Regions from separate parts of the Chromobacterium haemolyticum genome, predicted to be linked through region 2. Evidence: predicted binding sites of a transcription regulator. Region 2 holds the regulator's gene; the other holds the start of a gene.

What was found. Region 2 encodes HrcA, which represses chaperone genes, less so after heat shock. Its sites were predicted from a motif close to ATTAGCACTCGNNNNNNNCGAGTGCTAAT; they were not measured.
Region 1: the regulator HrcA is predicted to act here: its motif matches at 1,965-1,993, upstream of rpoH (RNA polymerase sigma factor RpoH).

What each region holds. Positions count from the first base shown of each region.
Region 1 covers NZ_AP019312.1:402,299-406,677, forward strand. The annotation lists gene GYH29_RS01830 (PglL family O-oligosaccharyltransferase) at 1-995, shown strand, start outside; gene rpoH (RNA polymerase sigma factor RpoH) at 1,071-1,934, opposite strand; gene ftsX (permease-like cell division protein FtsX) at 2,120-3,028, opposite strand; gene ftsE (cell division ATP-binding protein FtsE) at 3,025-3,678, opposite strand; gene ftsY (signal recognition particle-docking protein FtsY) at 3,739-4,379, opposite strand, start outside.
Region 2 covers NZ_AP019312.1:1,396,580-1,400,958, forward strand. The annotation lists gene alaS (alanine--tRNA ligase) at 1-35, opposite strand, end outside; gene GYH29_RS06540 (SRPBCC domain-containing protein) at 112-570, opposite strand; gene recX (recombination regulator RecX) at 573-1,028, opposite strand; gene recA (recombinase RecA) at 1,037-2,089, opposite strand; gene hrcA (heat-inducible transcriptional repressor HrcA) at 2,396-3,418, shown strand; gene mltB (lytic murein transglycosylase B) at 3,690-4,379, shown strand, end outside.

The sequences.
Region 1 (4,379 bases), 990 kb from region 2:
TCAATCAGTTGATTTCCTGGCTGACGCATGAAAACTTGCAAAACACTTCCGGTCTCGCCCGCTTGGCGGCGAACGGCGACGATATGGGGTCGCGGCGCTTCGCTGAAATGCATAAAGCATGGCTGAGCTTCCAGTCGCATCCGCTGACGGGGGTGGGTTGGTCGCAGTTTGCCGCGGAGAGTGTGCGTTTGCAGCCGCTGCCGCAATTTGCCGCATCCGGTTTCAACAGCGGTTTGTTTACCAACTCCCATAACCTGATCCTGCAATTGCTGGCCGAGATGGGGGGCGTGGCCACTTTGCTGATCGTCGGCGGCTTTGTCTGGGTGCTGTGGCCGTTCTTTGGTCGTCGCGCCACCCTGGAAGGGGTGTTGGCCTTGGGCTGCTTGGCGGTGACCCTGACGCACAGCATGCTCGAGTATCCGCTGTGGTATTACTACTTCCTGGCGATGCTGGTGATCTTCGCCGCTATGGCGCCGCGGGGTGATCGTCAGCTGGCTTGGCCGCTGCGTCTGCCATTGTTCGCGGCGCTGGTTTGGGTGGGTTGGCTGTCAATCAGTAGTCTGTCGATGTTCTGGGAGCTGGTGGGCCTTTATACGCCGACTAATGATGCTAAGCGCGATGCTGCGAGAATGGAGCGGCTGATCGAGATCGCCGACACCAAACCGCTATTCGCCTACCACGCGCTTTACACCGTGGATGACTACTTGAAAGTGGGGCCGGAGCAACTAGGGCGTAAATTGGCGCTGGAGAACCGGCTAACCGCATTCCGTCCCTATCCGGAAGTGATGTTGAAACGCGCGCAGCTGGAGGTGTTGGCTGGAAAACAAGCTAAGGCGGAGCAGACCCTGCGGACGACGCTGGCCTCTTTTCCGACTTACGCCGGTGTGTTCCTGAATACCCTGGATGACGATAGGGCGGAATGGGAACCTCTGCGCGTGGTGGCTCGCGCAGCTTACGCCAAGTTGCCGGCCAAGTACCAGACCATGCCCGAATAAGCCCCTTCGAGGATAGGACACAAAAAAACCACAGGCCTTGGCCTGTGGTTTTTTATTGAGCGGGGAAGGGTTTATTTAGCCTTCGATCACCACGCCCTGACTGAGCGCGGTCTTCATCTTGCTCAGTGCCTTGGCCTCAATCTGACGGATACGCTCAGCGGATACGCCGAATTCGGCTGCCAGCTCATGCAGCGTGGAGCCGCTGTCGTCGGCCAGCCAGCGCGCTTCAACGATGCGGCGGCTGCGCGGGTCCAGCGTGGCCAAGGCCTGCTGCAGGCCTTCGGTCTGTAGATGGTCGAACGCGCGGCGTTCAAGCTCGCGGGTTGGCTCATTGTGATGGTCCGCCAGCCAGTCGATCGGCGCGTAGCCGTCGTCGTCATTGTCGTCAGCCAGCAAGGCGACGTCCTGGCCGCTCATACGGGTTTCCATTTCGCGGACTTCTTCCGGCTTGACGCCTAGATCGGCTGCGATTTGGCGGGCCTCGTTTTCCGACAGCGCGGAGAAACTGCTCTTCATGCTGCGCAAATTAAAGAACAACTTACGCTGAGGCTTGGTGGTGGCAATGCGCACCAAGCGCCAGTTGCGCAGGATGAATTCGTGAATCTCGGCCTTGATCCAGTGCACGGCAAAAGAGAACAGGCGCACGCCGCGATCGGGTTCGAAGCGCTTGACGGCCTTCATCAGGCCAATATTGCCTTCTTGAATCAAGTCGGCTTGCGGCAAACCGTAACCGGAGTAGCCGCGGGAAATTGATACCACCACGCGCAGGTGCGAGAGCACCAGCTGGCGCGCGGCTTCCAGGTCGTTTTGCTCCTGAAAGCGCGTTGCAAGCTCGTTTTCCTGCTCAGGCGTCAGCATGGGTACGCTGTTAACAGCTTGGATGTATTGCTCCAGGCTGCCGCTGGTGGACGGGACGGGCAAAGCAAATGTTGTGGTCATCTGTATAACTACCTCCTTGGGTAGTGATATGTTAGCACTCGTATATGGAGAGTGCTAGCAATGAAAGGTTCCAGCGTCAATGATTTTTCCTATCGGCTCGATAGTAACGCAGCCGATGCGCCGACGTTGTCTGCTCTGATTAACAGTTGTTGCGCCGCTTACATGCGCTGGCAAGCGGCCGCGTTTCATTTGGGTTCTATCTTGCGTAGATGATGGTCGGAAGCGAGGCGGGCGCCTAGCATCGCCAGTAGGGCGGAGACGGCGACGGCGACGGCCAGTTCGACCGGGCTCAGATTGCGCAGCTCCACCCGTTCGCCGTACAACTGGGCGAATTCGCGAATAGCCGGGTTGGCGACCGAGGTCAACCAGCCTGTCAGCGCCCAAGCGGCCAAGCCAGCCAGGATGCCTTGCCACATCGCGTGGTACATGAAAGGGCGGCGGATGAAACTGTCCGGCGCGCCTATCAATTTAGAGACCTCGATTTCGTCCTGCCGCGCCAGGATCTGCATGCGGATTGCGTTATTGGTCACCAGCACCAGCGCCAGTCCCAAGGCGATGCCCATGAACCAGGTCAGATGCTTGCCCATTTCCACCATGCCGTACAGGCGCTTTGCCCAGTCTGCGTCGAACTGCGCTTGTTCCACCATGGGCAGGCCGGACAGTTCCTTTTGCAGCATCTCCAGTTCGCGGGGCTCCAGCGCCTTAGGCGTGACGACGAAGGCGTCCGGCAGTGGGTTGCTGTCCAGGCCATCGGCCAAACCCGGCAGGCCGTTGCGTTTCTCCATGTCCGCCAGCGCCTTGTTCTTGCTGACGAAGCTGTAGCTCTTGACCTTGGGGTGATGGGTTAAGGTGGAAGTGACCGCGGCGAGATCCGCTTCTTCCGATGATTGCTCCATGAACAAGGTGATTTGCGGCGTGGCGCTCAAGCGGCCCACCCAGTCCTGCACGCTGCTGACGGTCAAATAAAGCGAGAGTGGCAAGGCCAGTGCCAGCGACAGCATCAACAAGGTCAAAAAGCTGCCGAAAGGTTGGCGCAAAATTTTGATCAGCGCTTGTTTGGCGCTTTGCCAGTTCAGATAGAGATAATGTTTCATGCGGCAAATTGTCCTTCCCGCAGGCGAATGATTCGGCGGCCGTAGTCTTCCATCAGGGTTTCATCGTGAGCGGAGATGAGCACCGTGACGCCCACCTGGTGGAAGGATTTGAACAATTCCATGATGTCCAGCGCATAAGCGCGATCCAGATTGGCCGAGGGTTCGTCGGCCAGCAGGATGCTGGGGCGGTGCACCACGGCTCGGGCGATGCACAGGCGCTGTTGTTCGCCGCCTGACAGGCGGATCGGCATGCTCTTTTCCTTGCCGAGCAAACCAACCTTGTCCAGCGCTGCGCGCACGCGCTTGGCGGCGTCGCGGCGGTCAAAGCCGATAATGTCCAAGGGCAGCATCACATTGTCGAACACGCTGCGGTCGAACAGGATCTTGTGGTCCTGGAAGACAAGGCCGATGTGCTGGCGCACATAGGGGATCTGGCTGGAGCGCAGCTTGGACAGGTTCTGGCCGTTGACCACCACGCCGCCCGCAGTGGCGCGCTCTATGCCGGCGATGAGCTTGAGCAAGGTGGATTTGCCGGCGCCGGAATGGCCGGCGAGAAAGACCATCTCACCGGTATCAATGTTGAAAGACAGGTTTTTCAGAGCTTCGTTGCCACCTGGGTAGCGTTTGGTGACCTGGTCGAACTGGATCATTATTCTGTTCCCGCGTTAGCTGGTGACGGCAAGAGTGAGAGCTTGCAATGGCTGATGCGTTCAGTCGAACAGCGCGTCGATGTAGTCCTTGGTCTTGAACGGCCGCAGGTCGTCTATGCTTTCGCCTACACCGATAAAGCGCAGCGGAACGGGGCGTTGTTTGGCGATGGCCGCGATTACGCCGCCCTTGGCGGTGCCGTCCAGCTTGCTCAAGATTAGCCCGGTCAGGCCGAGGGCGTCGTCAAAAGTCTTGACCTGAGTGATGGCGTTCTGGCCGATATTGGCGTCCAGAACCAGGATGATTTCATGCGGCGCGTCCGGCAAAGCCTTTTGGATTACCCGCTTTACCTTCTTGATCTCTTCCATGAGGTGCAGTTGGGTGGGCAGGCGGCCAGCGGTGTCTGCCAGCACGATGTCGATGCCGCGGGCGACCGCGGCTTGAATCGCGTCGTAGCAAACGGCGGCGGAGTCGCCCCCTTGCTGGGCGATTACGGTGACGTTGTTGCGCTCGCCCCAGGCCATCAGCTGTTCGCGCGCCGCGGCGCGGAAGGTGTCGCCGGCAGCCAGCAGCACGCTCTTGCCCTGGCTTTGATAGTACTTGGCCAGCTTGCCTATCGAAGTAGTCTTGCCGGCGCCGTTGACGCCGGCCATCATGATGACGAAGGGTTTCTTGCCGCTAACGTCCAGCGGTTTTTCCAGTG
Region 2 (4,379 bases):
TCCAGGAATTTCTGGCGAATTTCAGAGGTTTTCATGTTTGATTTCGTAAGATTGCGAATTCTGGGCCGCTTTGGGGGCTCAAGCCCAGAGCGGCGCGGACAGCTGATTGTGTCAAGCCGCGCCCGCGCTGGCAAGGGTTTCGGCGCGGCGCTTGAGCGCCTGGTTCATCAATTCGAAACCTTTGCGGGCATCGGCCAGCAAGGCCTGACCGAACAAGGGCAGCAAGAGGCCGCTGAAAGTTTCGTCGTGATGCAGTCGGGTGCCGCCGTTTTCCAGCGCTTCCAGACGGAAACTGTGGCGGCCGTCCAGCAGGCCGGGCAGCAGCGCTCGCCCCAGCCACGCCAGTTCGTCCGCCGTTTGCAAGACCTCCAGCCGCGGGCGGAAGGTCAGTCGCGGCCGGCCGGGCGGATGGATGCTGACCACCAGCCGGGAGCCTGTCTGCTGGCGACCGTGCAGGCCGACGATGAAGGGGTTCCACTCCGGATAGGCGGCCCAGTCGCACAGCACGCGCCAGACCGCGGACGGTGCGGCGTTTATGTCGATCTGGGTGGCGATGCTGCGCGTTTGCATGCTTAGTCCTCGTCGGCGGGAAAGTCGTCGTCGTCGACGCCGCTGAGCACCTTGCCGATCACCGACATCGGGAAGCCGCGTCCGGCCAGAAAGCGGATCTGGCGCGCGCGCTCCTGCGGCGTGTCCGGCATGCGGCCGAACTTCTTCCGCCATTGCGCCTGGGCGGCGGCCAGGTCGTCGCGGCCTTGCAAGGCGTCGCGGATCAGCTCGGCGTCCACGCCGCGCTGGCGCATTTCCTGTTGCAGCCGGCGGCTGCCGTAGCGCTGGCCCTTGCTGTCGGCGAACTGCTGGGCGAAGCGCTGATCGGACTGCCAGCTGCGTTCGGCCAGATCGTCCAGCAGCGCGGTCAGTTGTTCCGGGCTTTCCGCAAACGGAGCGAGCCGCCGCTCCAGCTCCCGCCGCGTGTATTCGCGGCGGGACAGGAGGTCGACGGCTCGCGCCCTCAGGCTTTTTTCCATTCGGGAAATCAGGCGTCGAGCGCGTCGTCCGCGAACTCTTCGTCCGGCTGGCCTTCGGTGATTTCCACTTTGATGCCCACTGCGTCGCGGATCTTGCGTTCCACTTCGGCGGCGATTTCCGGGTTGGACTTCAGCCACTCGCGGGTGTTGTCCTTGCCCTGGCCGATCTTCTGGCCGTTGTAGGCGTACCAGGCGCCGGACTTGTCGATGAAGCCGTGCTTGACGCCCAGCTCGATGATTTCGCCCTGGCGGGAGATGCCCTCGCCGTACAGGATTTCGAAATCAGCCTGGCGGAACGGCGGCGACACCTTGTTCTTCACCACTTTGACGCGGGTGTCGTTGCCGATCACTTCCTCGCCCTTCTTGATGCCGCCGGTGCGGCGGATGTCCAGGCGCACGGAGGCGTAGAACTTCAGCGCGTTGCCGCCGGTGGTGGTTTCCGGGTTGCCGAACATCACGCCGATCTTCATGCGGATCTGGTTGATGAAGATCACCAGGGTGTTGGTGCGCTTGATGTTGCCGGTCAGCTTGCGCAGCGCCTGGCTCATCAGGCGGGCCTGCAGGCCCACGTGGCTGTCGCCCATCTCGCCTTCGATTTCAGCCTTGGGCACCAAGGCGGCCACCGAGTCGATCACGATCAGATCGACGCCGCTGGAGCGCACCAGCATGTCGCAGATTTCCAGCGCCTGCTCGCCGGTGTCCGGCTGCGAGATCAGCAGGTCGTCGACCTTGACGCCCAGCTTTTGCGCATATTGCGGGTCCAGCGCGTTTTCCGCGTCGATGTAGGCGCAGGTGCCGCCCAATTTTTGCATCTCGGCCACCGCTTGTAGACACAGGGTGGTTTTACCGGACGACTCCGGGCCGTAGATTTCCACGACGCGGCCGCGCGGCAGGCCGCCGACGCCAAGCGCCAAGTCCAGACTCAGCGAGCCAGTGGAGACCACCTGCAGGTTTTCGTTGATCTGGTTGTCGCTCATGCGCATGATCGAACCCTTGCCAAATTGCTTTTCAATCTGGGCAAGGGCCGCGGCCAACGCTTTGCTCTTGTCTTCGGATGCCATGCTGTCTCCAGTGTGGGGCGCTAAACGAAATGAATGGTCGGCCAGCGGCGGCAAGCGTCCTGTTGGCGGAAAAACCCGATGCCGGACAGGGGTTTGCGGGGCGCGGGCGGGGAAGGCCCGCCGCGCTTGCGTTTGCTGCGCCGATAGCCGAAAAGATGGCGTCGATTATCTCATAAAGCCTTGGCCAACGGCAGGGCCGCTTGCCGGCGATACCGTCCTTCGGGACGGGAAAGCGCGATCTCGCTTGAAAAAGTTGTGATTGCGACCACTTTTACAAGTGTCCACCCTGTGTACAATGAAGCCATCATGATGAACGAACGCGCGCAACACCTGCTCAAGGTCCTGATCGAACGCTATATCGTCGACGGCCAGCCGGTGGGGTCCAAGACCCTGTCGATGCTGCCCGGCGTCGAGCTGTCGTCCGCGTCCATCCGCAATGTGCTGGCGGAACTGGAGGCGATGGGGCTGATCGCGGCGCCGCACACCTCGGCCGGTCGGGTGCCCACCGCGCGCGGCTACCGCATGTTCGTCGACCGCCTGCTCACCATCCGGCCTTTGGAAGAGGCGGCGCTGCACGAGCTGGAGCTGAACCTGCAGCCGGACAGCCCGCAACGCATTGCCCAGTCGGCGTCCTCGCTGCTGTCGGAACTGACCCACTTCGCCGGCGTGATCGTCACGCCGCAGCGTTCCGACATCGCCTTCCGCCAGATCGAATTCCTGCGCCTGTCCGAGCGGCGGGTGCTGATGATCTTGGTGACGCTGGATGGGGACGTGCAGAACCATCTGCTGACCACCGAGCGCGACTACTCGCCGTCGGAACTGATAGAAGCCGGCAACTTCATCAATCAGCATTACGCCGGCCAGGGGCTGGATCGCATCGCCAGCCGGGTGGCGGACGAGTTGCGCCAGTTGCAAGGCGACATCGCCGAACTGATGTCGGCGGCGATCCGTCTGGGGCAAAGCTCGATGAGCGCCAGCAACGCGGCGGTGGTGGTGGCCGGCGGCAACCGGCTGCTGGAGGTGAACGACCTGTCCGACGATCTGTCGCGGCTGCGCCAGCTGTTCAATGTCTTCGAACGGAAGACCGAGCTGCTGAAGCTGCTGAACCAGGGGCGGGAAGCGCAGGGCGTGAACATTTTCATCGGCGAGGAGTCTGGCGTGGTGACGCTGGACGAATGCTCGGTCGTGACCGCACCTTACCGGATCAACGGCCAGGTGGTCGGCGCGCTGGGCGTGGTCGGTCCCACCCGGATGGCTTACGAGCGGGTGATCCCTATCGTCGACATTACCGCGCGCTTGGTGTCCAGCGCCTTGTCGTTCCGGGCCTAAGAACCTGTTTACGATCTGCTGCGTTTCGGAGGTACGTACAGCGTTGAAAACACCCTCAAAATGCTCATGTACCACGAGTACATCCCGCTTTTTCGGTTGTTTTCGCCTTGTCTCGCTCTTGCTCGCGAGATCGTAAAAAGGCTCTAAAGCTAGGAGCCGGCCGTTCGGCGGTTTTGGCCGCCGCCGCAAGGCCTGCGGCTTTTAGTTTTCGCGCCGCGCTTTTCTTAAAGGAGCGCGGCTAAGTCAAAAACGCATATTCAGAAACCAGCCCATGAAATCTCTGCTTAAACTGGCCCCGTTGGCGGCTCTGTTCTCCTTCCAGTTGGCACAGGCCGACGCGGCTTTCCTGGCGCGTCCGGACGTTCAGCGCTACATCGACGAGCAGGTGGCAGGCGGCCAGTTCAACCGCCCGGAGCTGGAGGCTGTGTTCGCCAACGTCGAACTCAAGCCCAACATCATCAAGATACTGGATAAGCCGTCCACTTCGCGGCCCTGGTATCAGTTCCGCAATTCCACGGTGGGAGAAAAGACCATCGCAGACGGCGTGGCGTTCTGGCGCGCCAACGCGGCCGCGCTGACGCGGGCCGAGCAGCAATACGGCGTGGCGCCCGAGCTCATCGTCGCCATCCTGGGCGTGGAGTCCCATTACGGCCGCAACACCGGATCCTTCCGCCTGGTGGACGCCTTGTCCACCATAGGCTTCGATTATCCGCGCCGCGCGGACTTCTTCCGCAAGGAGTTGACCGAATTCCTGCTGCTGGCCAAGGAGGAGGGCAAGGACCCGCTGACGCTGAAGGGCTCTTACGCCGGGGCGATGGGCTGGCCGCAGTTCATGCCGTCCAGCTTCCGAAAATGGGCTGTGGATTTCGACGGCAGCGGTCACCGCGACATCTGGAGCGATCCGGACGACGTGATCGGCAGCGTGGCCAATTACTTCCAGCGCCACGGCTGGCGCCACGGC